Regions from separate parts of the Kitasatospora sp. NPDC059795 genome, predicted to be linked through region 2. Evidence: predicted binding sites of a transcription regulator. Region 2 holds the regulator's gene; the other holds the start of a gene.
What was found. The regulator HspR, encoded in region 2, represses chaperone genes until heat shock. The targets are predictions, from matches to a motif close to TTGAGNNNNNNNNNCTCAA.
Positions count from the first base shown of each region.

Region 1: lon (endopeptidase La) is a predicted target of HspR. The motif match lies at 1,132-1,150, and genes of this name have one in related genera.

Region 1 covers NZ_JBHWID010000002.1:526,163-540,351, forward strand. Annotated here, with positions in the region: gene ACFV4P_RS06315 (response regulator transcription factor) at 1-15, opposite strand, end outside; gene ACFV4P_RS06320 (rhomboid-like protein) at 376-1,062, shown strand; gene lon (endopeptidase La) at 1,173-3,566, shown strand; gene ACFV4P_RS06330 (GtrA family protein) at 3,645-4,169, shown strand; gene ACFV4P_RS06335 (DUF3533 domain-containing protein) at 4,195-5,229, opposite strand; gene ACFV4P_RS06340 (MarR family winged helix-turn-helix transcriptional regulator) at 5,337-5,801, shown strand; gene ACFV4P_RS06345 (MDR family MFS transporter) at 5,907-7,478, shown strand; gene ACFV4P_RS06350 (hypothetical protein) at 7,709-7,936, opposite strand; gene ACFV4P_RS06355 (anion permease) at 7,951-9,111, opposite strand; gene ACFV4P_RS06360 (NlpC/P60 family protein) at 9,400-10,821, shown strand; gene ACFV4P_RS06365 (FdhF/YdeP family oxidoreductase) at 10,905-13,181, opposite strand; gene ACFV4P_RS06370 (FAD/NAD(P)-binding protein) at 13,253-14,189, opposite strand, start outside.
Region 2 covers NZ_JBHWID010000009.1:172,492-186,680, reverse strand. Annotated here, with positions in the region: gene ACFV4P_RS20200 ((Fe-S)-binding protein) at 1-284, opposite strand, end outside; gene dnaK (molecular chaperone DnaK) at 589-2,433, shown strand; gene grpE (nucleotide exchange factor GrpE) at 2,430-3,020, shown strand; gene dnaJ (molecular chaperone DnaJ) at 3,157-4,305, shown strand; gene ACFV4P_RS20180 (heat shock protein transcriptional repressor HspR) at 4,313-4,834, shown strand; gene ACFV4P_RS20175 (helix-turn-helix domain-containing protein) at 5,041-6,096, shown strand; gene ACFV4P_RS20170 (hypothetical protein) at 6,609-7,220, shown strand; gene ACFV4P_RS20165 (LuxR C-terminal-related transcriptional regulator) at 7,223-8,206, opposite strand; gene ACFV4P_RS20160 (LuxR C-terminal-related transcriptional regulator) at 8,265-9,218, opposite strand; gene ACFV4P_RS20155 (LuxR C-terminal-related transcriptional regulator) at 9,211-10,149, opposite strand; gene ACFV4P_RS20150 (LuxR C-terminal-related transcriptional regulator) at 10,155-11,105, opposite strand; gene ACFV4P_RS20145 (LuxR C-terminal-related transcriptional regulator) at 11,098-12,069, opposite strand; gene ACFV4P_RS20140 (LuxR family transcriptional regulator) at 12,062-13,066, opposite strand; gene ACFV4P_RS20135 (TDT family transporter) at 13,712-14,189, opposite strand, start outside.

The DNA of each region.
Region 1 (14,189 bases), on a different contig from region 2:
CTGGATCTCTGTCACGGTCACGCCACCGCCCCCAGGGCTGCGGGCCGGCCGCCTGTGGGGACGGCGGGCTCCGCTTCTGTAGTCGTCTTGTTCCGTCGTGGGCTGTGCCCCGCCCGTCGGTGCTGCTCCTGGCAGCGTACGGACGCCGTCCCCGCCCGCGAGGGCGGACCGGACGATTCCGGCCGCGGACCGTTCGTGTTTGGCAGGTCCCCGTTCGGACGGGCACGGGCCTGTACCTTACCCGCAGCACTTGCGACCTGTAACGGTACGTGTGCGAGCGGCATATGCACGGACAGTGGTCTTCACAGGACTTCCGCAGACACCTCTCACCTGCCACCCGTATCGTGGGCCCGACGGAGGCCTTCGGAGGGCACCATGACCAGCGCGGAACTGCGACGACGACTGATCCGGCCCGGCCTGCGGGCCGTTCCCACGCCGCGGACCAACCCCTTCGCGCTGGGTTACCTCGCGGTGCTGCTCGGCACGACGCTGTACGCGCGCTTCGGCGACCCGGACACCGTGGAGCGGCTCCAGTCGGTGTCCTCCACGGACGCGCACAACCTGATGACGCATCCGGTGCTCTCGCTGATCGGCAGCGGGATGTGGGTCGCCGGATCGGTGTGGATGCCCTACTTCTGGGCGTTCGGGTTCACGGTCGCGCCGCTGGAACGCCGGGTGGGCGGGCTGCGGGCGCTGGCCGTCTTCGGGGCCGGGCACGTGGGCGCGACGCTGCTCTCGCAGGGAGTGGTGGTCGCCTCGGTGGCGGGGGGCACGACCGGGGCGGACGTGCTGGACGCGATGGACATCGGCGTCAGCTACGGGGTCCTCGCGTCGCTGGGCGGACTGGCCGGGCTGCTGCGGCCGGTGGGGCGGGTGGTCGCGCTGGGGGCCGGGCTGGCGCTCATCGGGCACCAGTTCGTGAGCGGGCCGGACCTGGTGACGGCGGTCGGGCATCCGGCGGCGTTGGCGCTGGGCGTCGCGATGTGGCCCTGGCTGCGGAAGGGTCCTCGGCGGCGCCGGCGGGCGCGGGCCTGGAAGGCTGCGACGGTCGTGGAGGGCTGATTCGCGCCCCCCTGAACCCTCTTCGCTCAGGGTGAACACCCGGAGGGGAACAACCGGCGCCGCCCAAGCCTTAGTCAGGTCGACTCAACTTCACTGACTGGGGAGAGATCATGGCATCGACGTCCGTTCCGCTCACTCTGCCTGTGCTGCCGCTCGACGACGAGGTGGTGCTCCCCGGCATGGTGGTTCCGTTGGAGCTCTCGGATCCGGAGGTGAGGGCCGCCGTGGAGGCGGCCAGGGCGGGGAACAGCGGGGGGAAGCCGCAGGTGCTGCTGGTGCCGCGGCTGGACGGGTCGTACGCGGCGGTGGGAGCGCTGGCGACGGTCGAGCAGGTGGGGCGGCTGGCGGACGGCGATCCGGCCGCGCTGGTGCGGGCCGTGCGCCGGGTACGGATCGGCAAGGGGACGACGGGGCCGGGGGCGGCGCTGTGGGTGGAGACCACCCCGTTCAAGGAGTCGGACCAGGGCCTGCCGGTGGCGGGTCGGGCGGCCGAGCTGGTCAAGGAGTACAAGGCGCTGTCCACGAAGTGGCTGCGCAAGCGCGGGGCCTGGCAGATCGTCGACCGGGTGGCCGCGATCGAGGACATCGGCGAGCTGGCGGACAACATCGGGTACGCGCCGTTCGCCACCGCCGAGCAGAAGCTGAAGGTGCTGCTGGAGGCGGACCGTCCGGCCCGGCTGGAGTACGCGCTGGGCCTGCTGCGCGACCACCTCGCGGAGGAGGAGGTCGGCGACACCATCCGCAAGGACGTCGAGGAGGGCGTCGCCAAGCAGCAGAAGGAGTTCCTGCTGCGACGCCAGCTGGAGGCGGTCCGCAAGGAGCTGGCCGAGCTGAACGGCGAGTCGGGCACCGAGGAGGACGACTACCGGGCCCGGGTGGAGGCCGCGTCGCTGCCGGAGAAGGTGCGGGAGGCGGCGCTCAAGGAGGTCGACAAGCTGGAGCGGTCCAGTGACCAGTCGCCCGAGGGCTCCTGGATCCGGACGTGGCTGGACACGGTGCTGGAGCTGCCGTGGAACGAGCGCTCCGAGGACGCGTACGACATCGCGGCCGCGCGGGCGGTGCTGGACGCCGACCACACCGGGCTGGTCGACGTGAAGGACCGGATCGTCGAGTACCTGGCGGTGCGCAAGCGCCGGTCCGAGCAGGGGCTCGGGCTGATCGGCGGTCGGCGCGGAGGTGCGGTGCTGGCGCTGGTCGGGCCGCCCGGCGTCGGCAAGACCTCGGTGGCCGAATCGGTGGCCCGGGCGATGGGCCGGTCGTTCGTCCGGGTGGCGCTCGGCGGCGTGCGGGACGAGGCGGAGATCCGCGGCCACCGGCGGACGTACGTGGGGTCGATCCCCGGGCGGATCGTCCGGGCGATCAAGGAGGCCGGGACGATGAACCCGGTGGTGCTGCTGGACGAGATCGACAAGGTCGGCTCGGACTACCGGGGCGACCCGGCGGCGGCGCTGCTGGAGGTGCTGGACCCGGCGCAGAACCACACCTTCCGGGACCACTACTTGGAGGTCGAGCTCGACCTGTCCGACGTGGTGTTCCTGGCCACCGCCAACGTGCTGGAGGCGATCCCGGAACCGCTGCTGGACCGGATGGACGTGGTCCGGCTGGACGGCTACACCGAGGACGAGAAGGTCGCCATCGCCCGCGACCACCTGCTGCCGCGGCAGCTCGCCAAGGCGGGCCTGGGCACGCCGGAGCTGACGGTGGACGACGAGACGCTGCGCCGGCTCGCCGCCGAGTACACCCGGGAGGCGGGCGTCCGGAACCTGGAGCGGGCGATCGCGCGGATCCTGCGCAAGATCGCGGCGCAGACCGAGCTGGGCGAGCGCGAGCTGCCGGCCGCGATCGGCCCGGACGACCTGCGGGCGCTGCTGGGGCGGCCGCACCACGTGCCGGAGTCGGCGCAGGAGCCGGCCGAGCGGCGCACCGCGGTGCCGGGTGTGGTGACCGGACTGGCGGTGACCGGGGCCGGCGGTGACGTCCTCTACATCGAGGCGTCGCTGGCGGACGCGGAGACCGGTGCGACCGGGCTGACGCTGACCGGGCAGCTGGGCGACGTGATGAAGGAGTCGGCGCACATCGCGCTCTCCTACCTGCGGTCGCGCGGCGCCGAACTGGAGCTGCCGGTGACGGGCCTGCGCGAGCGGGGCATCCACCTGCACGTGCCGGCCGGCGCGGTGCCGAAGGACGGCCCGAGCGCGGGCATCACGATGACCACGGCGCTGGCCTCGCTGCTGTCGGGGCGCAAGGTGCGCACCGACGTGGCGATGACCGGCGAGGTGTCGCTGACCGGCCGGGTGCTGCCGATCGGCGGGGTCAAGCAGAAGCTGCTGGCCGCGGACCGGGCCGGGGTCACCACGGTGATCATCCCGAAGCGCAACGAGGCCGATCTGGACGACGTCCCGGCGGAGGTGCTGGAGCGGCTCACGGTGCACGCCGTGGCCGACGTCCGGGAGGTGCTGCGGCTGGCGCTGGAACCGGCGGAAGTGCTGGTCGCGGCCGCCTGACGGTGGCCGGAGGGCCGCGGAGTGTCCACTCCGCGGCCCTCGGTGGTTGCCGATCCGGGCCCGTGGCAGACTTCCGGCATGCCGTCCCCTACGCAGCGCGCGCTGACCGCAGTGCCGGAGTCGTTCCGTCCGTTCCTGGTCAAGCACCGCAAGTTGGTGAAGTTCCTCGTGGTCGGAGGAACGTGCTTCGTGCTCACCATGGTGATCAACTTCGCCCTGAAGATGACCGTGTTCGAGGCCAAGCCGATCGTCGCCCTGACCGTCGCGACCGTGATCGCGACCGGTGTGTCGTATGTGCTGAACCGGCAGTGGTCGTTCCGGGCCGCGGGCAAGCAGCGTGAGGCGATCCTGTTCGTGGTGGTCAGCGCCCTCGCGGTGGGTGTGAACGACCTTCCGCTGGCGGCCTCGCGCTACGTGTTCGACCTGCGCGAGCCGGACGTCAGCCACTTCACCCAGGAGGTCGCCGACTTCGTCAGCGGCATGATCATCGGCACGCTGGTGGCGATGGTGTTCCGCTACTGGGCGATGAACCGGTTCGTGTTCACCCACCTGTCGGACCGGGTGATCTCGGGCGAGCAGGGGCGGGAGCCGGAGCGGGTCTGACCCCCGCCCTGCGCGTGTCGGCCGCTCACGCCTCCGTCGGGGCGGGGCGGCCGAGGAGCGGTCGGCGGGACGCGGCGACGAAGGTGATCGCGACGCCGATGGCGGCCCAGACCGCCAGCACCGTCAGCGGCATCGCCATCGCGGAAGAGCCCAGGTAGGCGACCGAGCGGGTGGCCGAGGTGCCGGCGCCGTTCGGGATCCACTCGCCGATGGCCCGCCAGAACGTCGGCAGCAGCGGCGGCGGGTAGACGCCGCCCGCGCTCGGATTGCCCAGCACCACGAACACCAGCACGGCCAGGCCGATGCCGATGATGTCGAACAGGCACTGCAGCGCCATGGTGAACGCGCCGACCGAGAACACCACCAGCGCGCCGACGGCGCTCAGCGCCAGGATCGAGCCGGGCAGCGCGTTCAGGATCGGCCCGGTGATCAGCGTGCCGCCGAGACCCGCCGCGACCGAGTACAGCGCCAGGGTGCCGAGCCGCAGCCCGGCCCGGTTGACGTTGGCGGGACGGGCGCCGGCGCTGACGCCGAGGATCGAGGCGACCAGGTAGCCGCCGACGCACCAGCCGACCACCAGGTAGAAGCTGGACAGGCCCTTGCCGTCGCCGGAGGCCAGCGGAATGGTGTCCTGCACCTCGACGGTGCGGTGCTGGGCCGCCGCCACCTTGGTGACGATCAGCTCGGCGGCGCCGGACGCGGCCGGGCCGCGGGCCTCGGCGACCAGCAGGGTGTCCTGGGTGCCGGCCGGGTCGAACACCCAGGCGGCGTAGATCTTCTGGTCCTTGATCCGGGCCTGCGCGGTGGCCGCGTCGGGTTCGACGGAGGCGCGCACCGCGTTGTCCGGGACGGACTCCAGGGCAGCGGTCAGCTTCGGGGCGATCTCGGGCGGCGCGACCACGGCGATCGACAGCTCGTGCGGCTTCGGCTGGTGGAGCGCGCCCACGTACGAGGTGATGAAGCCGAGCTGGAGCAGCAGGACGGCCACCACCAGGAAGAACGCGCGGGGGGTCACCGCGTCCTTGAGCTCGCCGACGAAACCCTTCGCAGGCTCTGCCATGGGTGGGCATCTCCCTATCAATCCGGTGCCAGTACGCAAAACGGATACTTCATATCATGAAACAGTTGCGCGCCGAGGGAGGCGCGGCCTGCGCGATACTGAGCGCCATGAACGACCCCGTGGCGGACCCGGACGCCGCCGAACTGGCATTTCTCGCGGTCGAGCGCGAGGTGGCGACGCTGTTCCGGCGCAGCCGGGCGCGGGCGGCCGAGGTCTCCCGGCTGGTGCACCCCGAGCTGGAGGCCGGGGCGTACGTGCTGCTCTCTTTCATCCGGGAGTCCGGGCAGGCCCGGGTGACCGACATCGGGCTGCACTTCGGGGTGGGCAAGGCCACCGTCAGTCGACAGATCCGGGCGATCGAGGAGCTGGGGCTGCTCTGCCGGGAGACCGACCCGCTGGACCGGCGGGCCTCGCTGGTGTCGCTGACCGAGGAGGGCGAGCGGCGGTTCGCGGCGGCCCGGGTGGCGCGGATGGCGCGGTTCCGGGCCTCGCTGGCGGGGTGGGAGCTGGGTGAGCTCGAACACTTCGCGCGGCTGCTGGAGCGCTTCAACGAGCTGACCGAAGGGGTCTGACCAGGGCTTTCGACGGTTCCTTTACCTGGGCTTGAAGAAAGTTGCCCTAGTCAACTATCTGCGTATAGTTGCTTGAGGCAACGAATTTTCAGTCGAAGGAAGCGCATGTCGACGACCCACCCGACCGCCCCGCAAGCCCAGATGTCGCACCGTCAAGTGCTCGAAGCCCTCTCGGGCCTGCTCCTCGGCCTGTTCGTGGCCGTGCTGTCCTCCACGGTCGTCTCCAACGCGCTGCCGCGGATCCTCAACGATCTGCACGGCGGCGAGTCCGCCTACACCTGGGTGGTCACCGCCGCCCTGCTGTCGATCACCGCCGCCACCCCGCTCTGGGGCAAGCTCTCCGACCTGGTCAGCAAGAAGCTGCTGGTCCAGATCGCCATGGTGATCTACGTGCTCTCGTCGGCGCTGGCCGGACTCTCGCAGAGCATCGGCATGCTGATCTTCTGCCGCGTGCTTCAGGGCATCGGCGCCGGCGGTGTGATCGCGCTCGGCCAGATCTGCCTGGCCGCGATGGTCCCGCCGCGCGAGCGCGGTCGCTACAGCGGCTACTTCGGCGCGGTCTTCGCGCTCGCCACCATCGGCGGCCCGCTGATCGGCGGCGTCATCGTGGACACCTCCTGGCTCGGCTGGCGCTGGTGCTTCTACGTCGGCGTCCCGTTCGCCCTGCTCGCCATCCTGGTGCTGCAGCGCACCCTCAAGCTCCCCGAGCACCCCAGCCGCAAGCCGAAGATCGACTACCTGGGCGCGGTGCTGATCACCGCCGCCGTCAGCCTGCTGATGATCTGGATCTCGCTGGCCGGCAAGAACTACGACTGGCTGTCCTGGCAGACCGCGGTGATGGTGATCGGCGGCCTGGCGCTGGCCGGACTGTTCGTCGCCGTCGAGAAGCGCGCCGTCGAACCGCTGATCCCGCTCGGCCTGTTCCGGCACCGCACCGTCGCGCTCGCCTCGGTGGCCTCCGCGTTCGTCGGCGTCGGCATGTACGGCACCACCACCTTCCTCGGCCAGTACTTCCAGCTCGCCAAGGAGAAGACCCCCACCCAGGCCGGCCTGCTCACCCTGCCGATGATCCTCGGCCTCGCGGTCTCCTCGACCGTGGCCGGCAAGCTCATCACCAAGTACGGCAAGTGGAAGGGCTACCTGGTCGGCGGCACCGTCATGCTGGCCGTCGGCCTCGGCCTGATGGGCACCTCCCGGGCCGACACCTCGTACGCGCTGCTCTCGCTCTACATGCTGATCGCCGGCATCGGCCTCGGCCTGACCAGCCAGAACCTGGTGCTCGCGGTGCAGAACACCGTCCCGCGCAACGAGCTCGGCGCGGCCAGCTCGGTGGTCACCTTCTTCCGCACCATGGGCGGCGCGATGGGCGTCTCCGCGCTCGGCGCGCTGCTCGGCCACAAGGTCGCCTCCTACACGGCGGAGAACTTCGCCAAGGCCGGCATCCCCGCCCCGCTGGGCGGCGGCGACGGCATCCCCGACCTGCACAAGCTGCCCGCACCGATCGTCCCGCTGATCACCGACGCGTTCGGGCACGGCGTCGGCACCGTCTTCCTGGTCGCCGCCCCGTTCGCCGCGGTCGGCTTCCTGCTGGTGCTGTTCATCCGCGAGGTGCCGCTGCGCACCGGCGCGGACGAGACCCCGGCTCCGGCCAAGCCGGTGGAACTGGTCGCCGACTGACCTGCCTGTCGACATGCGAGAAGGGCCCCCGCCGGATGGACGGCGGGGGCCCTTCGTCGCACTGGGACCTCGGCGAACGGCGGGGCCGTGCGGCGGGGTCGAGGGCCGTAGCGGCAGGGGCGTTGCCGAGTGGGGCGTGCGGTGGCTGACGGCTGCGCGGGCGTGGGGCTGCCGGGATGGGAGAAGGGCCCTGCCGGGGTGGCGGGCCCTTCGTCGTGTCCGGTGGCGGGTTACTTGGCGGCGATCAGTGAGATGCCGTACGCCACCGCCGCCGCGCAGGCGGCGAAGCACAGGCCTGCGGCGACCAGTGCCGGGGTGCCCTTGCCGGTGCCGGCCTCGACGGCCGCCTCCCGGCGGGACAGCGCCAGGTTGCCCAGCGCGAAGACGGTGACGACGGCGAGGGTGATGGCCAGGCTGACGCCCGCGGTCTCGGCCAGAGCGGCCCACTTGATGTGCATGGTTCGGAGTCCTCTCAGGCCGCGATGGTGGTCTGGCCGGTCGGGCCGCCGGTGACCGGCAGGTCCACCGTCTCGCTGTCGTTCACGTTGTCGGCGTGCACCGGCTGGCGCCGGGAGATCAGCCACATCGAGCCGGCGCCGAGCACCAGCGCCACGCCGACCACGGCCACGCCCCAGTCGCCCTGGTCGGCGATCAGGGCGGCCAGGCCGGACACCACGGCGGCGGCCGGCAGGGTCAGGCCCCAGGTGTAGGCCATGCGGCGGACCATGCCCCAGCGCAGCTTGCCCGACGGGCCGCCCAGGCCCGCGCCCATGATGCCGCCGGAGCAGACCTGGGTGGTGGACAGGCCGTAGCCCATGTGCGAGGAGGTCAGGATGACGGTCGCGGCGGCGGTCTCCGAGGCGAAGCCCTGCGGCGGCCGGATGTCGGCCAGACCGGAGCCCATCGAGCGGATGATCCGCCAGCCGCCCATGTAGGTGCCCAGCGCGATCGCCATCCCGGCGCTGACGATCACCCAGGTCGGCGGGCCGTCGCCCTTGTGCAGCTGTCCGGCCGAGATCAGGGTCAGCGTGATGATGCCCATGGTCTTCTGCGCGTCGTTGGTGCCGTGCGCCAGCGAGATGAGCGAGGAGGAGAAGATCTGGCCTCGGCGGAAGCCCTTCTCGGTGCTCTTCTTCGGGGTGCCGCCGGTGATCAGGTAGGCGATCTTGGTGGCGCCCCAGGACGCCACGCCCGCGATGATCGGGGAGGCCACCGCCGGGATCAGGATCTTGGAGACCACGGTGGTGAAGTTGACCCCGCCGATGCCCGCGCCGACCACGGTCGCGCCGATCAGGCCGCCGTACAGGGCGTGCGAGGAGGACGAGGGCAGGCCCTTCAGCCAGGTCAGCAGGTTCCACAGGATCGCGCCGACCAGGGCGGCGAAGATGATCGAGGGTTGCAGTCCGGCCTTCTCGTTGACGATGCCGCCCGAGATGGTGGTGGCGACCTTCACGGAGAGGAAGGCGCCGGCGAAGTTCAGCACCGCGGCGATGGCGACCGCGACCTTGGGCTTGAGGGCACCGGTGGCGATGGAGGTGGCCATCGCGTTGGCGGTGTCGTGGAAGCCGTTCGTGAAGTCGAAGGCGAGCGCCGTGATGATCACAACGGCCACCAGGAACGTGATGTGTTCCATACCCAAACAATCGTCGAAGTGGTCGGACTGACGTTGCTGTCCGTCGCGACCGTAGGAAGCCTTGGTGAACGGGAGGTTAACTCGGTGCGGAGTCGTGGTTCCGTGAGTGGCGCGGGAGTTGCCGTGTCGTCTGATTTCCGTGGAGATCACGGCAGCCGATGAGAGGGTTGTCACACTCCGGCGAAGGTGAGAATTCACTTCACGCCCCCCAGGGCATCTGCCGGGAACCCCCCTCCGCATGGCAGGATCGGTCCGATCGCCGACGGAGAACCAGGGGAGGGCCGGCCGATGGGGGCAGGGCAGCGCGCGGAATCGACCGGACTGCGGCCGTGGGTACGTGCCGCGCTGCGCTGCGGGGCGGTGATCGCCGTCGCCGCGCTGGCCCTGCCGTTCGCCTCCGCCGCGTACGCCGCGCCCAGCCCGAACACGCCGAGCTCCGCCCCCGCGGCCGACCCGTTGGCCGAGGCCAAGGCCACCCTGGGCCCGCTGCTGGAGCAGCTGCACACCCTGTACCAGGAGGCCGAGGCCGCCACCGAGCAGTACAACGGCACCGCCGCCCGGCTCACCGAGCAGCAGGCCACCGTCCAGGACCTGAACCTCCGGGTGACGCGGCAGCAGGAGGCCGTGGACACCGGCAACGACCTGGCCGCCCAGCTGGCGGGTGCGCAGTACCGCAACAGCCAGATATCCGGGTACGCCGAGCTGCTGCTCGCCAAGGACCCGTACGAGGCGGTGGTGATCGCCGAACTGCTCGACTCCGCCGGGCGCTCGCAGAAGGCGTTCCTGGAGCGGCTGAAGGCCGACCGGGACACCCTGAGCGCCGCGCAGCTGTCCGCCCAGCAGGCGCTGACCGACGCGCAGGCGCTGGCCACCCAGCAGGAGCAGCAGAAGAACGACGTGGCCAAGAAGCTGGCCGACGTGGAGACCCTGGTCGGCTCGCTCACCGGCGCCCAGCGCGGCGAGCTGGAGGAACTGGAGCGGCAGCAGGCCAACGAGGCGCAGCTGGCCTTCCTGGCCTCCGGTGCGCTCGGCAAGGGCGAGCGCACGCCGTCCGCGATGGGCCGCGCGGCGGTGACCTGGGCGCTGAAGCAGCTCGGCAAGGACTACGTGTGGGGCGGCGCCGGGCCGGACGTGTTCGACTGCTCCGGCCTCACCTCGCAGGCCTGGCTGCACGCCGGCAAGGCCATTCCGCGCACCAGCCAGGAGCAGTGGGCGCAGCTCAAGCACGTGCCGCTGAACCAGATGCGCCCCGGTGACCTGGTGGTCTACTACGGCGGCGCCACCCACATCGGGATGTACATCGGCGGCGGGCTGGTCGTGCAGGCCCCGCGCACCGGTGACGTGGTGAAGATCTCGCAGGTCGGCGCGATGCCGATCCTGGGCGCCGTCCGGCCCGACCCGGAGGACAACGCGGACGACGCGGGCGGCGAGTGGAAGGTGCCGGACGTGAAGGTCGGCGGGTCGAAGATCCAGCCCACCAAGCCGTCCAACCTGCCGCCCTCGCCGGCCCCGAGCACCCCGGTGCCCGGCGGTGTCGGCTCGCCGGCCCCGAAGCCCGACAAGCCCGTTCCGTCGCAGCCCGGCGGCAGCGGCTCGCCGAGCGCCGACCCCAGCGGGACGCCCAGCGGCTCGGCCTCCGGTACGCCGAGCGGCTCGGCCTCGGCCTCGGTGTCCGGGTCGGCGTCGGCGAGCGCCAAGAGCTCCGAGTAGGCCTCACCGGCAGGCGTGGGAACGACGGAACGGACGACGGTCGACGACCGTCGTCCGTTCGTCGTTCATCGTCCGTTCGTCGTTCAGGCGGTGGGCTCCAGGCGGACCACCACGGCCTTGGAGGTCGGGGTGTTGCTGACGTCCGCCGTGGAGTCCAGCGGCACCAGCACGTTGGTCTCGGGGTAGTAGGCGGCCGCGCCCCCGCGCGCCACCGGGTAGTGCACCACCCGGAAGTGCGGGGCGCGGCGCTCCACGGCGTCCGTCCACTCGCTCACCAGGTCGACGAACTGCCCGTCGGCGAGGCCGAGTTCGGTCGCGTCGGCGGGGTTGACCAGGACCACGCGGCGGCCGCCGGTGATGCCCCGGTAGCGGTCGTCCAGGCCGTAGATCGTGGTGTTGTACTGGTCGTGCGAGCGCAGCGTCTGGAGCAGCAGGCGGCCCGGCGGGACGTCGGGGGCGGTGAGCGGGTTGACGGTGAAGTTGGCCTTGCCGGTGGCGGTGGGGAAGGTGCGGCTGTCGCGCGGGGCGTGCGGCAGGGCGAAGCCGCCGGGGCGGCGGACCTTGGCGTTGAAGTCGTCGAAGCCTGGGATCACCCGGGCGATGCGGTCCCGGACCAGGTCGTAGTCACGGGCGAAGTCCTCCCACGGCGTGGGGTCCTGCGGGCCGAGTGCGGCCCGGGCCAGCCGGCTGACGATGGCGACCTCGGAGAGCAGGTCGGGTGCGGGCGGGCGCAGGCCGCCGCGCGAGGAGTGCACCATGCCCATGGAGTCCTCGACGGTGACGAACTGCGGGCCGAGCGTGCTGACGTCCCGGTCGGTGCGGCCCAGGGTGGGCAGGATCAGCGCGCGGGCGCCGGTGATCACGTGCGAGCGGTTCAGCTTGGTGGAGACGTGCACGGTCAGCCGGCAGCGGCGCATCGCGGCCTCGGTGGCGTCGGTGTCGGGGCCGGCGGAGACGAAGTTGCCGCCCATCGCGAAGAAGACGCGCACTCGACCGTCGCGCATGGCCCGGATGGTGTCGACGGTGTCGTAGCCGTGGGCGCGCGGCGGCTCGAACGCGAACTCCTTGCCGAGAGCGTCCAGGAACGCCGTGCTGGGGCGTTCGAAGATGCCCATGGTGCGGTCGCCCTGCACGTTGCTGTGTCCGCGCACCGGGCAGACGCCCGCGCCGGGACGGCCCACGTTGCCGCGCAGCAGCAGGAAGTTGACCACCTCGCGGATGGTCGGCACCGAGTGCTTGTGCTGGGTCAGGCCCATCGCCCAGCAGACGATGATCTTCTTCGAGGAGAGCACCAGGCGGTGCAGTTCCTCGATCAGCTCCCAGGGCAGGCCGGTGGCGGCGAGCGTGGCCGGGCGGTCGAGGTCGGCGGCCTCGGCGGCGAACTCCGGGTAGCCGGCGCAGTGTTCGGCGACGAAGGCCTCGTCGACCGCGCCCGGGGTGGTGAGCAGCAGGTGGTTCAGCGCCCGGAACAGCGCGAGGTCGCCGCCGAGGCGGATCTGCAGGAAGAGGTCGGTGAGCTTGGTGCCGCCGCCGACCAGGCCGCGCGGGGTCTGCGGGTTCTTGAAGCGCTCCAGGCCGGCCTCGGGCAGCGGGTTGACGCTGACGATCTTCGCGCCGGCCCGCTTGGCGCGCTCCAGCGCGGAGAGCATCCGGGGGTGGTTGGTGCCCGGGTTCTGGCCCGCGACGATGATCAGATCGGCCTGGTAGAGGTCCTTCAGCGAGACGCTGCCCTTGCCGACGCCGAGGGTCTCGGTGAGCGCCGAGCCCGAGGACTCGTGGCACATGTTGGAGCAGTCGGGCAGGTTGTTGGTGCCCAGCCGGCGGGCGAACAGCTGGTAGGCGAAGGCGGCCTCGTTGGAGGTGCGGCCGGAGGTGTAGAACGCGGCCTCGTCCGGAGAGCCGAGCGCGGTCAGTTCGGCGGCGATCAGCGCGAACGCCTCGTCCCAGCCGATCGGCGTGTAGTGGGTGCCGCCCTCGTCGAGCAGCATCGGCGCGGTCAGGCGGCCCTGCTGGCCGAGCCAGTAGCCGGAGCGGTCGGCGAGTGCGGCGACCGGGTGGGCGGCGAAGAACTCCGGCGCTATTCGGCGTTCGGTGGCCTCCTCGGCGACCGCCTTCGCGCCGTTCTCGCAGAACTCCGCCAGGTGCGGCTTGTCGGGCTCGGGCCAGGCGCAGCCCGGGCAGTCGAAGCCGTTCGGCTGGTTGACCTTGCGCAGGGTGGACAGCACCCGGCCCGGCGACATCTGGTCGGCGGCCATCCGCAGGGTGTGACCGATCGCGGGCAGGCCGGCGGCGGCGTGGGCCGGGGGTCCGACGTGCGGCGCGTCCTGGGCGGGGTCGCGGTGCGGGGGCTGCTTGGCCATGGCGGACTCTCCGGAGGGCTCGGGGTGCTTGGAGCGTATCCGGTGCGGCGGCGGGTGTCGTGGGGTGGCGGTCAGGCGTCCTTCTGCAGCTCGGCGAGCAGTCGTCGGGCGACGGCGTCGTTCTGGCGGAAGGACGGCGCGTCCGTGCGGGGGCGGGCGAAGGCGGCGGGGGCGCGGGTGGTGGTGGGTGCGCCGAGGGCGGTGCGGCGCGGGTGCGGGTGGCCGTCGAGGGCGGGGTCGAACAGCCGGGCGTCGGCGTCGGTGCGGATCAGGCCGGAGCGGTAGGTGTGGCCGTCCGGGTCGCCGAGGTGCTCCTCGGCGATCCGGCCCTCGTGCAGCAGGCGGCGCAGCAGCGGGTCGGCGGTGCGTTCCAGGGCGTGCCGGGGCAGGAAGGCGTCGACCAGGGCGGTGCCGTGGACGTGGTGGCCGGGCAGCGCGGGGGAGGAGGCGCGGAAGCTGCCGTGCCGCTCGTCGAGGTGCACGTGCAGGTCGGGGCCGAGGAAGTGGAGCAGGCCGGCGTCGGCGAGGGCGAGCAGCTGGTCGAGGCGGAAGCCGGGCGGGCCGGAGGTGTAGAAGGAGAAGAAGCCGTTCCACCAGCCGTCGAGGTCGGCGGCGGTGGAGCGGGCGGTGAGCGGGTGCCGGGGCAGCAGCCGGACGAGTTGGCCGTACAGCGAGAGCAGGGCGTGGAAGGCGCCCAGGTCGGCGCTGTGCCGGGGGTCGGAGCGGCGGGCCAGGTCGGCGCGCAGATGGGCGTGCAGGTGCTGCTGGAGTTCGGCGGGGTCGGCGACCCGCAGGCCGGCCAGCGGGCGGTCGAGCCGTTCCAGGTCGAGTCGGTCCTCCGGGTCGGGGACGGCGGCGGCGACCAGCGCCTCGCGCTGCGGGCTGTACCAGTCGAGCGGGTGGTAGGCGGCGAGGAACTCCGCCCAGGGCAGGGTGGTGCGTCCGGGGTGGCCGTGGAACAGCTCGTGGTAGTAGCCGAAGCCGATCTCCTTGGCCATCGCCGGCCAC
Region 2 (14,189 bases):
GCGTCGAAGAGCTGACCGAACGCGTTGACCAGGGTGAGGATCAGCGAGAAGAAGCCCACCGCGACGAACCAGTGGGCGACGCCGACCACGCCCCAGCGGTTCATCCGGGTGTGGCCGAGGAACTCCTTGGCCACGGTGGCCACGCGCTGCGCGGGCTGCCCGAATCGGGTGCTGTCGGCAGAGCCGGTGCGCACCACCTTGTAGATGTACAACGCCGCCCGGGCGGCGAGCGCGGTGCCGATCACAAAGGTGACCAGCGAGATGACGATCGCTGCTAGCTGCATCGGCTCTCCGTCTCCAGCGGCTGTGGTCCGAATCCTGCCCAGAGTGTACTGGTGGGTAACTTTCCGGGTCGACGCGCCGGACATTACCGGTCGTTAACACTCACTCAGAAGATGTTCAAGGTATGGCGGCAGTCACTATGCCCGTACTCACCCGTCCGGAGCAGCCCCGAGCCCTGCTCGGAGGGGTTCGCGACATAAGCGCTCAGTAAAGTTGAGCGGCAGCGACTCAAAGCTGTTGACGCTTCTCGATTCCTCATGCATCCTTGAGCCCGTACTGCTCAACTTCTCCCCGGAGGTATTCACGATGGCACGCGCGGTCGGCATCGACCTCGGTACGACGAACTCCGTCGTCAGTGTTCTTGAGGGCGGTGAGCCCACGGTCATCACCAACGCCGAGGGCGCTCGGACCACGCCGTCCGTCGTCGCCTTCGCCAAGAACGGCGAGGTGCTCGTCGGCGAGGTCGCCAAGCGCCAGGCGGTCACCAACGTCGACCGGACCATCCGTTCGGTCAAGCGTCACATGGGCACCGACTGGAAGATCGGCATCGACGGCAAGGACTTCACGCCGCAGCAGATCTCCGCCTTCGTCCTGCAGAAGCTCAAGCGGGACGCCGAGTCCTACCTGGGCGAGACGGTCACCGACGCCGTCATCACCGTCCCGGCGTACTTCAACGACTCCGAGCGCCAGGCCACCAAGGAGGCCGGCGAGATCGCGGGCCTGAACGTCCTGCGCATCGTCAACGAGCCGACCGCCGCCGCCCTGGCCTACGGCCTGGACAAGGACGACCAGACCATCCTGGTCTTCGACCTCGGTGGCGGTACCTTCGACGTCTCCCTGCTGGAGATCGGCGACGGCGTGGTCGAGGTCAAGGCCACCAACGGTGACAACCACCTCGGCGGCGACGACTGGGACCAGCGCGTCGTCGACCACCTGGTGAAGGTCTTCCAGGCCGGCCACGGCGTCGACCTGTCCAAGGACAAGATGGCCGTCCAGCGTCTGCGCGAGGCCTCCGAGAAGGCCAAGATCGAGCTGTCCTCCTCCTCGGAGACCTCGATCAACCTGCCCTACATCACGGCCTCCGCCGAGGGCCCGCTGCACCTGGACGAGAAGCTCAGCCGCTCCCAGTTCCAGCAGCTCACCTCTGACCTGCTGGACCGCTGCAAGGTCCCGTTCCACAACGTCATCAAGGACGCCGGCATCCAGCTGTCCGAGATCGACCACGTGGTCCTGGTCGGCGGCTCGACCCGTATGCCGGCCGTCGCCGAGCTCGTCAAGGAGCTGACCGGCGGCAAGGACGCCAACAAGGGCGTCAACCCGGACGAGGTCGTCGCCATCGGCGCGTCCCTGCAGGCCGGTGTGCTGAAGGGCGAGGTCAAGGACGTCCTGCTGCTCGACGTCACCCCGCTGTCCCTGGGCATCGAGACCAAGGGCGGCATCATGACGAAGCTGATCGAGCGCAACACCACGATCCCGACCAAGCGCTCCGAGATCTTCACCACCGCCGAGGACAACCAGCCCTCCGTGCAGATCCAGGTCTACCAGGGCGAGCGCGAGATCGCGGCGTACAACAAGAAGCTCGGCATGTTCGAGCTGACCGGCCTGCCGCCGGCGCCCCGCGGCCTGCCGCAGATCGAGGTCACCTTCGACATCGACGCCAACGGCATCATGCACGTGGCCGCGAAGGACCTCGGCACCGGCAAGGAGCAGAAGATGACCGTCACCGGCGGCTCCTCGCTGCCGAAGGACGAGGTCAACCGCATGCGTGAGGAGGCGGAGCGCTACGCGGAGGAGGACACCAAGCGTCGCGAGGCCGTCGAGACCCGCAACCAGGGCGAGCAGCTCGTCTACTCGACCGAGAAGTTCATCGCCGACAACGCGGACAAGCTCCCGGCCGACGTCAAGACCGAGGTCGAGACCGCCATCGGCGAGCTCAAGGAAACCCTCAAGGGCGAGGACATCGCGGCCATCCGCACCGCCACCGAGAAGGTCTCCACCACCGCCCAGAAGCTCGGCGCGGCGCTGTACGCCCAGGCCGACGGCGCGGGCGCGGCCACCGGTGCGGCCGGTGCCGGCGAGGCCCCCAAGGACGACGACGTGGTCGACGCCGAGATCGTCGACGACGAGAAGCCCAAGGGTGGTGCGGCATGACGGAGAAGCCGCAGGGCGACCAGCCCGGCGACGACTCCGCCGCCGAGGAAGCCGTGCTGAAGGCCGCCGAAGAAGCGGTCTCCGGCGCGGGCGCCGACGAGCTGGCCGCCGCCAAGCGCGAGGCAGGCGAGCGCACCGCCGACCTGCAGCGCCTCCAGGCGGAGTACCAGAACTACCGCAAGCGCGTCGAGCGCGACCGGGCCACCGTCCGGGAGATCGCGGTCTCCAACATCGTGGAGTCGCTGATCCCGGTGCTGGACGACATCGGCCGCGCCCGCGAGCACGGCGAGGTGACGGGCGGCTTCAAGTCCGTCGCCGAGTCGCTGGAGACGGTCGTCGCCAAGCTCGGGCTGCAGCAGTTCGGCAAGGAGGGCGAGCCCTTCGACCCGACCATCCACGAGGCGCTGATGCACAGCTACTCGTCGGACGTCACGGAGGACACCTGCGTGCAGATCCTCCAGCCCGGATACCGGATCGGCGAGCGGATCATCCGCCCGGCGATGGTCGCGGTCGCGGAGCCCCAGCCGGGCACCCAGACCACCGGCGAACCGGACGGAGACAAGGCTGACGGCTCGTCCGACAGCTGAGTAGGGTCCCCGCGCGCTGCGGAGTCGTACGTCGTCCAGTACGACGGCCGGCTCCGCAGCGCCGTATCCCGGGCTCTTCACAACAGCACGCTTCACCAACAGACTTCAGTACTACGGGAGGTGGCGGTCAAAGGCCATGAGCGCTAAGGACTACGTGGAGAAGGACTACTACAAGGTCCTCGGCGTGCCCAAGGACGCCACCGCCGCCGAGATCAAGAAGACGTACCGGAAGCTGGCACGCGAGTTCCACCCGGACGCCAACAAGGGCGACGCCAAGGCCGAGGAGCGGTTCAAGGACATCTCCGAGGCGTACGACGTCCTCTCGGACGAGAAGCGCCGCAAGGAGTACGACGAGGCGCGCTCGCTGTTCGCCGGCGGCGGCTTCCGGCCCGGTGGGGCGGGCGGCGCCGGCGGCTTCGACTTCGGCGACCTGTTCAGCGGCGGCGGCGCGACCAGCGGCGGCGGACTCGGCGACGTGTTCGGCGGCCTGTTCAACCGCGGCGGCCGGCAGACCGCGCAGCCGCGCCGCGGCGCGGACGTCGAGACCGAGGTCACCCTGAACTTCGAGGAGGCCGTGGACGGCGCGACGGTGCCGCTGCGGATGACCTCCCAGGCCGCCTGCCGGGTCTGCGCCGGCACCGGCGCCAAGGCCGGCACCACCCCCCGGGTCTGCCCGACCTGCGTCGGCGCGGGCACCGTCAGCCGCGGCCAGGGCGCGTTCGCGCTCTCCGAGCCGTGCCGGGACTGCAAGGGCCGCGGCATGATCGTCGACGACCCGTGCACCGTCTGCCACGGCAGCGGCCGGGCCTCCTCGGCCCGCACCATGCAGGTCCGCATCCCGGCCGGCGTGCAGGACAGCCAGCGCATCCGGCTCAAGGGCAAGGGCGCCCAGGGCGAGCGCGGCGGCCAGCCCGGAGACCTGTACGTCACCGTGCACGTCGATACGCACCCGGTGTTCGGACGCAAGGGTGACAACCTCACCGTGACGGTGCCGGTCAGCTTCCCCGAGGCCGCGCTCGGCGGCACCATCGAGGTGCCGACCCTGAACGGCCCGGCCGTGAAGCTCAAGCTGCCCCCGGGCAGCGCCAACGGCCTGACCATGCGGGCCCGCGGCAAGGGCGCCACCCGCAAGGACGGCACCCGTGGCGACCTGCTGGTCACCGTCGAGGTCGCCGTGCCCAAAGTCGTCAGCGGCGACGCCCTGAGCGCACTGGAGCAGTATCGCGAGGCCACCGCCTCGGACGACCCGCGAGCCGCCCTGTTCAAGGCGGCGGAGGGAGCGTGAGACCCAGATGAGTGCCCATCCCGACAGCCCGCACGGCAACGAGGGTCGGATCGGCGTCGGCATCGGCGAGGGCCTGCCCGGCGCCGGCCGCACCCGCTCCGCCGGACCGCCGACGTACGTCCTCACCGAGGACACCCCGGTCTACGTGATCTCGGTCGCCGCCGAACTCTCCGGCCTGCACCCGCAGACCCTGCGCCAGTACGACCGCCTCGGCCTGGTCTGCCCCGACCGCACCGCCGGGCGCGGCCGCCGCTACTCGGCGCGGGACATCCAGCAACTGCGCGAGGTCCAGCGGCTGTCCCAGGACGAGGGCATCAACCTGGCCGGCATCAAGCGGATCATCGAGCTGGAGAACCAGGTCGCCGCCCTGCAGTCCCGGATCTCCGAACTGGTCGACGCCCTGGAGGGCGCCGCCGCCACCCTCCAGCAGCGGGAGGCCGCCGTGCACGCCTCCTACCGCCGCGACCTGGTGCCGTACCAGCAGGTCCAGCAGTCCAGCGCACTGGTGGTCTGGCGCCCCAAGCGCTGAACCCGGCATTCCGGTCTCCGGCCGCCGACACCCCCTCCGACGAGGGGTGTCGGCGGCTCGTGCGTCCGTGAGAGAGTGCGTGGCGGGTCCTCGGGCCGGATGCGTCACTTATTCTCAGCTCACAGGCCAGGCCGGGTTCTAGGATCTCCGAGCAGCAGACCATGAGTCCGGCCGACTGGTTGTCGGGGCAACGACAAGGGGTTGGGATGAACGCGCGAGAACAGGCGGCTGTGCCGGTCCGCCGGAGCGAGGCTCTGTCACCCGCCGCCCGTGAACTCTTTCTCCGCATCATCAACGAACGGTCCGGGCACCTGGAGAATCGCCAGGAATTCGACGAGGAAACCGTCGAAGAACTGGTGGAAATCGGACTCCTCGTCCCCGAGACCGACAATCCGAATGCATTCGTAGCCGCCGACCCCGCCCGACTTTCTTCGGCTCTCAGCACGCGGTGGCAGCACCAGGCCCTCGATCTGCTGTCCCGGGCGATATCGGTGTCCAGCGATTTCAGCGAACTCGCCGAGAAGTTCCACGCACCGGGGCAGAGCGACGGAGTCGTCGAATACATCCGCGGGAAAGCGCTCATCAATCAGCGCGTCCACCAGCTGATCAACGCAGGGGTCAGAGAGGCGCTCGCGATGCAGCCCGGCGGCCCCCGGCCTCCCGAGATGCTGGCGGCGGGCCTGGAAGAGGACCTGAAGACGATCGGCCGGGGCACCGCCACGCGGACGATCTACCACGCCAGCACCAGGTACCACCAACCCACCCGGGACTACGTGGCCACCCTCTCCGCCGTCGGCTGGCAGTTCCGCACCCTCGACGAGCCGTACACCAGGCTCATGATTTTCGATCGGCGGGTCGCCGTCATTCCGGCCGTGGACGACATGAGCCTTGCCGCGTTCGTCCACGATCAGTCGGTCATCGAATTCCTGACCGAGGAGGTCTTCGAACGGAGCTGGGGCAGAGCCCTGGAGTTCGACGGCGAACGGACGGTCCCCCAGGAGGTGGTGTCCCGGCTGCGACAGACCATCATCGACCTGTTGCTGTCGGGAACGAACCACCGGGTGATCGCCCGTCGGCTCGGGATCAGCGAACGCACGCTCGCCCGCCACATCGCCGAGATGCGCGAGGAGTACAACGTCGAGTCGCTGTTCCAACTCGGCTACGTCCTCGGCCGCTCCGCGTCGGCGGACGGTGTCGGCGCGCTCCCGGCATCCTCACCCGGTGCGATGAGGATGTCCCTCGTCCGGGACCCGCACGCCTGACCTTCGGCGACACTCAGTTCCAGTGGAAGTCCAGCGCCGTGGCCGTCGTGATCACGGCCGCTTCTGCGGAAGAGTCCGCCGCGGGCCCCGATGCGGTGATCCCGAGAACCGCCAGACCGAGCGCGGCAGGCAGTACCACCTTTGTCACAAACCTGCATATGCGGGACATTGCACCCACTCTCCGATTTCTCTGTTGATTTGATCCTGACAGCGGCAACGAACAACAGGCATCATTGTGCCGCAGAGTCGAAGAGCCTGTCACTCCCCGGCCCCGCTGCAGCGTGACATCTCCCTGCCATGCAGCCAGATGACACCGCTCGAACCTGGACGCCGGCCAACGCCGCGATGGACGATCAGTTCGCTTCCAATGGTCCCGGCTTGACGACCACACTTGCCGATGACCATTCAAAATATTCGATCAGCCGCACTTTCTGCGCCAACTGAGCAGCCATCGTCAAAGCACCTGCCGGACCTGGTCCCCACCTCCCGACAGGCTTTCCCCCGGAGTCGACATGAGTGAGTCCCACCTGCAGTACCAAGCCTCTGAGGGGCGGCGCGCACGGGTGTTCCTCGCCGCTCCCCTGATGCGGCTGACCGGGCCGGCGGACAGCGTGGTGACGCTGGCCAGCCGGACCAGGCTGACCACGCTGCGGAGCACGCTGCTGCGCAGCGGGGCCGCGGTGTACAGCGCCCACCACAGCGACGCGTGGACGGTGGCCGGGAAGGCGCCGGAGCAGCGGGTGCCCTCCGACTTCCGGGCGATGCAGAACGCCGACCTGGTGTTCGCGTACGTCGGCGCCCCGCTGTCGGCCGGGGTCAGCCTGGAGCTGGGCTGGGCGTCGGCGCTGCGCAAGCCGATCGTGATGCTGGTGGACGAGGCGATCACCCACAACCCGCTGATCGCCACCATCGAGCAGGTCTCCCCCGTGCTGCCGCTGGTCTTCGACGACACCTGGTCCCCGGAGGCGCTGCACCACACCGTGGAGACCGCGCTGGACTGGGCCGGCATGGCGCTGTCCCTGCGCAGCGGCTTCTGGACCGCGCCGGGCGAGCAGTTCCCGCGCCCGCGCCGCGAGCCCGCCGGCCCGTACGGCTTCTGGTCCCCCGAGATCGCCACCGGCTGACGTCAGACCTGCTCGGCGGGTTCGTCGCCGGCCCGCATCTGCCAGCCCAGTTGGAACAGCGTCTCCGCGTCGTGCAGTTCGCGCAGTCGGGAGATGTGACCTGCCACGGTCCGTTCCGACAGGCCGAGGCGCGAGGCGATGGAACGCTGCGTCAGGCCCTGGGCGAGCAGCCGGCCGACCTGCTCGTGCACCGGGACGACGCTCTCGCCCTCGCGGTCGGCCGAACGCCAGCGGACCCGCTCGGCCCGCTCCCAGTCCCGCTCGAAGGCGGCGACCAGGAACGAGACCACCGCCGGATCCTCGACCACTGCGGCGCTGGAGTTGTCCGTCGAGGCCGGGACGACGGCGATCCGGCGATCGAAGATCGTCATCCGACTGAACGGCTCGCTCAGCGTGCGGAACCGGCCGCCCCAGCCGGTGACGGCCTCCGCCCAGCGCACCGTGGCCTCGTCGAGCAGCGCGGCCGGCTCGTGGACCGTGCGCACCGCCGCGCCGCCGGTGAGGAAGCAGCGGACGCGTTCCAACGAATCGGGCTGGAGGTCGCCGACGGAGACCCCGCCCGGCTGCAGGGCGAGCACCTCCTCGGTCGCCTCGTTCTCCAACTGCCGCACCCGCTCCAGGATCCGGTCGGTGCGGTCGATGTGCTGCACGACGCTGGAGCGGTCGGCGCGGCGCGGGGTGGCGTCGTAGGCGTGGGTGAGGTCCTCCAGCAGGACGGGCATCTCCTCGGCGCGCAGCAGCATCCGGGTGCCCTCGGCACGGAGTTCGGCGCTGATCCGGTCGCCGACCAGGCGCGGGTTGACCGCCGTCAGCGACTGGTCGCCCGCGTCGTGCACCAGCAGTCCGAGTTCCAGCAGCCGCAGCACCCCCGTCGGGTCCTGTTCGACCGCCTCGCGGAGGACCACGCGTCCGCCCTGGTCCAGGATCTGCTGGTACAGCCGCCGTTCGGGCTCGGTCGGCAGCGCGGCTCCGTTCGACTCACTCACAGGTCCCACTCCTTCCGGGCCGCGCCGGGACGGCGCCCGGGCGGTCGGTTCCGATCGGTCATTCCGGCGCTCCGCGCAGCTGCCAGCCGAGCTGGAACAGGGTTTCCGCATCGTAGAGGTCGCGCAGCCGGGCGATGTGGGCGGCCACCGTCCGCTCCGACAGGCCGAGCCGGGAGGCGATGGCGCGCTGGGTGAGGCCCTGGGCGAGCAGCGCGCCGACCTCCTTGGGGACGCCGGTGCCGCGCGGACGGCCGGCCAGGGCGTGCCAGTCGATCCGGGCGGCCCGCGCCCAGTCCCGTTCGAACAGGTCGACCAGGGTGGCCAGCACGGCCGGGTCCTCGACGAACGCGGCCTGGTTGTCGTCCGGCGAGGCGCTGATGATCGCGATCCGCCGGTCGAAGATCAGCATCTTCCGGAACGGCTCGTCCAGGACGCGGATCCGCTCGCCGCCGGACGCGACCGTGGCCGCGTAGTCGACGGTGGGCGGGTCGGTGAGCGCGCCCGGCTGGTAGAGGGTGCGCATGCCGATGCCGCGGTCCAGGAAGGCCAGCGAGCGGGCCAGGGCCTGCCGCATCTGCCCGATCGGGCGGGCGCCGCCGGGCTGGGCGGCGAGCGTCTCCTCGTGCATCTCGGACTCGATCTGGAAGATCCGGTGCCGAATCTGCTGACGGTCGTTCACCCGCTCCACCGCGTGCGCCCGGTCGGGGCGGCGCGGGGCCTGGTCGTAGGCGTGCGCCAGGTCCTCCAGCTGGGCCGGGGTCCGCTGCGAGCTCGCCAGCTTGCGGATCGCCGCCTCCCGCAGATCGGCACTCAGCCGGTCGGCCACCGACCGCGGGTTGACGGCGCTCAGCGACTCGTCGACGACATGGTGGATCAGCAGCCCGAGCTCGACCAGCCGCAGCGTCGCGGCGGCATTCTGCTGCATCGCCTCACGGAACATCACCCGCCCGCCCTGCTCCAGCACATGGCGGTACAGCGCCCGCTCACTCTCGTCCGGGAGCCGGTCAGCCACGGGCACCGTCCCGCATCAGCTGGCCCAGCTGGAACAACGTCTGCACGCCGTACCGCTCACGCAGCCGCGAGATGTGGGCGGCCACCGTCCGCTCGCCGACGCCGAGCCGGGACGCGATCGCCCGCTGGGTAAGCCCCTCGGCCAGCAGCTCGGCCACCCGGCGGAGCACCTCGGGGAGTTCGGCGCCGTCCAGCATCTGCCAGGGGACGCGTTCGGCGCGCTCGAAGTCGCGCCGGAAGACGTCGACCAGGTGGGCGACCACGGCCCGGTCCTCGATGAAGGCGGCGGTGCGATTGTCCACAGAGGAGGAGATGATCGCGACCTTGCGGTCGAAGATCATCATCCGGGCGAACGGCTCGTCCAGGACGCGCAGGCGCACGCCCCAGCCGATGGCGACGGCCGCGTAGGCGACAGTGTGGGGAGTTCGACGGGAGATCGGCTGGTAGAGGATGTCGGCCAGCACGTCGCGTTCCATGGCCCGGCGCATCCGGATGTTGCCGAGGGCTTCGGGCGGCCGGAAGCCGGGCTGGGCAACCAGCACCTGCTCTCTGAAGTCGGCCTCGAAGGCGAGCAGACGATGCTGGATCTGCTCCAGGCCGTGGACATGAGTGATCTGCGGGTCCGGCCCGGAGCGGCGCTGGGCGGTGTCGTAGGAGTCGGCGAGGTCCTCGACGGCGAGTGCGGCCTGTTCGGCGCGGGCCAGCAGGTCTGCGGCGGCGCCACGATGGGCCGCGCTGAGTCGGGCCGAGACCGCACGCGGGTCGACGGCGGCGACCCAGCCCTGGTCGACGTACTGGACGAGCAGGCCGAGGTCGAGGAGCCGGGCGGTGGCAGCGGGGTCCTGCTCGGTCAGCTCCCGCATCGACACCCGGCCAGCCCGGAGGACGTCCAGGTAGAGGGCCTTCTCGACGGCGGTGGGAAGCTCGGTCATGGCCGTCACCGGGCACCGTCCCGCATCAGCCAGCCGAGCTGGTAGAGCGTCTCGGCGTCGTAGCGGTCGCGCAGGCGGGCGATGTGGGCGGCGACGGTGCGTTCGGAGAGGCCGAGGCGGCTGGCGACGGCGCGCTGGGTGAGGCCGGTGGCGAGCAACTCGGCGATACGGTGCGGGGTTTCGGGCAGCTGTCGGCCGGCCAGGTCGCGCCAGGGGACGCGGACGGCGCGGGCGAAGTCGCGTTGGAAGACGCCGACCAGGTGGTCGATCACGACGGGGTCGTCCACGAAGGCGGCGGCGAGGCTCCGGGTGGAGGCGGCAATGACCGCCACCTGCCGGTCGAAGATCATCATCCGGGCGAACGGCTCGTCCAGGACCCGTACGCGGACGCCCCAGTCGGTGGCATCGGCAGCGTAGGCAACGGTGTGCGTGGCGTACCGGGCGACCGGCTGGTAGAGGACCTCGACAACGGCTCCGCGGTCCAGCGCCGCGTGTGTGCGGGCGTTGTCGACCAGGTGCTCGGGCAGGCGCGGTCCGGGTTGGGCCGCCAGGCCCTCCTCCCGGTAGTCGGCCTCGATCATCAGCAGACGGTGGCGGATCTGTTCGGGACTGTTCAGGTGGACGATTCCGGGGCGCGCTTCGGTGCGTCGCTGCGCGCCGTCGTAGGACTCGGCCAACTCGCCGAGGCCGGTGGTCACCCGGTCGGCCCGGGCCAACAGGCCGGTGGCGTGCTCCCGCAGGGTGGCGCCGAGCCGGACGGCGGCCGTGCGCGGATCGACGGCCGCCACCCAGCTGTCCAACTGGTAGTACGTCAGCAGCCCGAGCTCCAGCAGCCGGGCGGCCGCCGCCGCGTCCTGCTCCATCACCTCGCGCATCGAGACCCGGCCTGCCGCCAGCACGGCCAGGTAGAGCGCCTTCTCGCGGTCGGTCGGGGGAACGGCGCCCGGCTCAGTCACGGCCGCCGCCTTCCCGCATCAGCCAGCCGAGTTGGAACAGCGTCTCGGCCTCGTACTGCTCGCGCAGGCGGGCGATGTGGGCGGCGACGGTGCGTTCGGAGAGGCCCAGGCGGGTGGCGACGGCGCGCTGGGTGAGTCCGGCGGCGAGCAGGCGGGCGATCTGGTCGGCGGCGGTGCGGGTGGGGGCGGTGCGGAGCAGCAGGTCCCAGCGGACGCGTTCGGCGCGGGCCCAGTCGCGTTCGAAGCCGGCCACGATCGTCGCGACGGTGGCGGGGTCGAGGATCAGCGCGGCCCGGCTGTGGTCCTCGACGGCGGGGACGACGGCGGTGCACCGGTCGAAGACCATGGCGCGCCGGAACGGTTCGTCGAGCAGCCGGATCTCGCCGCCGGCCTCGGTGAAGGCGGCGGCATAGCGGATCGCGGAGGGGTCGGCGAGCAGCCGGGGCCGGTACAGGGTGCGAATCCGGCAGCCGCGCCGCAGCACCGGGAGCTCCTGGTGGAACGAGGCCTCCAGGACGCCGGGGAGGAGCTCCCCGGGCTGGGCGGTGAGGGCCTCCTCGCGGCAGTCGGCGACGAGTTGGGCGATCCGCCGGCGGATCTGTTCGCGGCCGATCACCTGGACGTCGCAGCTGGCGGGTTCGATCGGCCGGGCGTGGCTCTCGTAGGCGGCGATCAGCGGGTCGAGGCGGCCGGGCAGGCGTTCGGCCCGGTTGAGCAGGCGGGCGGCCTCGGTGTTCATCTCGGTGCCGAGGGTCTCGGCCACCAGGCGCGGGTCGACGGCCAGGTAGCTGCCCGCCGGGCCGTCGGGGATCAGCAGGCCGGTGCGGAGCAGTTCGTCGAGCGCGGGCCGCTGCGGGTCGGCGATCCGGTCGACGGCGATCCGGCCGCCGGCTTCGAGGATCTCCAGGTAGAGGCACCGGGCACGGTCGTCGACCGGGGCGGGCAGGGGGGCGGGGTCAGCCACGTCCACCGCCTCTCATCAGCCAGCCGAGCTGGAACAGGGTCTGGGCGTTGTGCAGGTCCCGCAGCCGGGAGATGTGGCCGGCCACGGTGCGTTCGGAGAGGCCCAGTCGGGAGGCGACGGCGCGCTGGGTGAGGCCCTGGGCGAGCAGCCGGCCGACCCGGTGGGTGACGGCGCGGGTGAGGGTGCGGCCGTCGAGGCTGTGCCAGTGGACCTGGTCGGCGCGGGCCCAGTCGCGTTCGAAGCCGGCCACCAGGTAGGCGATGGCTGCGGGGTCCTCGACGAAAGCGGCGCGGCTGTGGTCGTCGGCGGCGGGGATCACCGCGATCCGCCGGTCGATGACGATCATCCGCAGGAACGACTCGTCCAGGACGCGCAGTTGGGCGCCCTGCTCGGCCATCGCGGTGGCGTGCCGGACGGCGCTGTCCTCGGTGAGCGCGACCGGCTGGTAGAGGGTGCGCATGGTGCCGCCCCGCCGGAGCATCAACTGGTCCTGGGTGTGGGCGAGTTCGAGGACGGCGGGCGGGCGCAGGCCGGGCTGGGCGCTGAGCAGTTCGAGCCGGCAGTCGGAGACCAGCTGGGCGATCCGCAGCCGGATGCTCTCCTGGCCGTCCACGTAGACCGCCTGCCGGGCCCGGTCGGCGGGCCGGGGGACGGCGTCGTAGGCGCGGGCGAGCGGGTCGAGGGCGGCGGGCAGCCGGTCGGCGTCGAGCAGCAGCCGGGTGGCCTGGGCGCGCAGGTCGGCGCCGAGGCGTTCGGCGACGGCGCGCGGGCTGACCGCGACGTAGCAGTCGTCGATCCGGTTGGGCATCACCAGTCCGACCGCCACCAGCTGTTCCAGCAGCGCCTGTTGGCGTTCGGGGGCGAAGTCGGAGCCGGGCAGCGCCGGGTCGTCCAGTGGGATACGGCCGCCGGCGGCCAGGATGGCCAGATACAGCCTGGCGGCGTCGTCCTCCGGCAGTGTGTCGTCCGGGTCGGACTTCGGGTGGTCCGCAGCCACGTCGAGCTCTCCTGCCGTCTTCCTCCGTTGCGGACGATGATCTCAGCAGGGCCGTCCGGCTCGACGGCGGGAGTCCCCGCGTACGGGCGTGTCCTCCGGGGCGGGTGCCGGGCACCCGGATCCCGGAGGACCCGCTCGTGTTACGCCAAGCGTCAAGGCGCTTTCGGCGAGGCGGAGCAGCAACGCCTCACCGATCGCGGTCCTTCCGCCATCACCACACATGGCGTCCGGACCGGTGCTCTTCCCCCCGTTGCGCAGATACGAACGCACCTGTCGCCCCCACGCGAAGAGCAAGTCGCCGACTCGGGCTGCGGCGGCCCGGGACGACTTGACGTGACTACACCCTCACAGCGCGGGGAACATCGAACAAGTGGTCTCCGGCTGCAGGTTTCCGCAAGTGCAGGAACCTGCAGCAAACCGCCCGCCCGCAGGACCGGAATCCCGGATTTCACCGCAATGCCCCCCTCTCCGACCAGGCATTCGTCCGATTCCGGCGGGGCGCTCGGGCGGTAGCGTCGCGAGGCACCGGAATGTCACTGGTCGATCCGAGAATTCGACAACTCTTTGCCAAATCCACCGATCCGGAATGGCCGACGCCGAATCCCCCGCTCCGATTCGCCACTCGACTGCCCCGACTGGCCCGGCTCACAGCAGCCGACCGGCCCGCAACCCGGCGAACGTGCGCGCCGAGGCCACCGCCCAGGCCGTGCACAGCAGCAGCCAGAGCGCGACGGCGAGCACGGTGAACCCGTCGAACCCGGTGTGCCGGGCCAGCGCCGACGTGCCGGTGACGAGCGTGCCGACCGGGAAGGTGAACGCCCACCAGGTCATGGCGAACGGCATCCCGGCGCGCAGCGCCCGCAGATTGGCGACCAGCGCCACCGCCAGCCAGAGCAGCGCGAACCCGATCACCGCGACGCCGTACACCTCGGCCAGGCCGCGGGCCACCGCCACCCCCTGCGGCCCGGTGCCGGGCAGCGCCAGCGGCAGCGCGTCCGCGAACTGGTGGACGGCGGTGGTGGACTGGCCGAGCGGGCCCAGCACCAGGAACAGCGACGGGGTGAGCACCACCGCGGGCAGCTTGCTGTGCACCAGACCGCCGAACACCACCGGCAGCAGCACC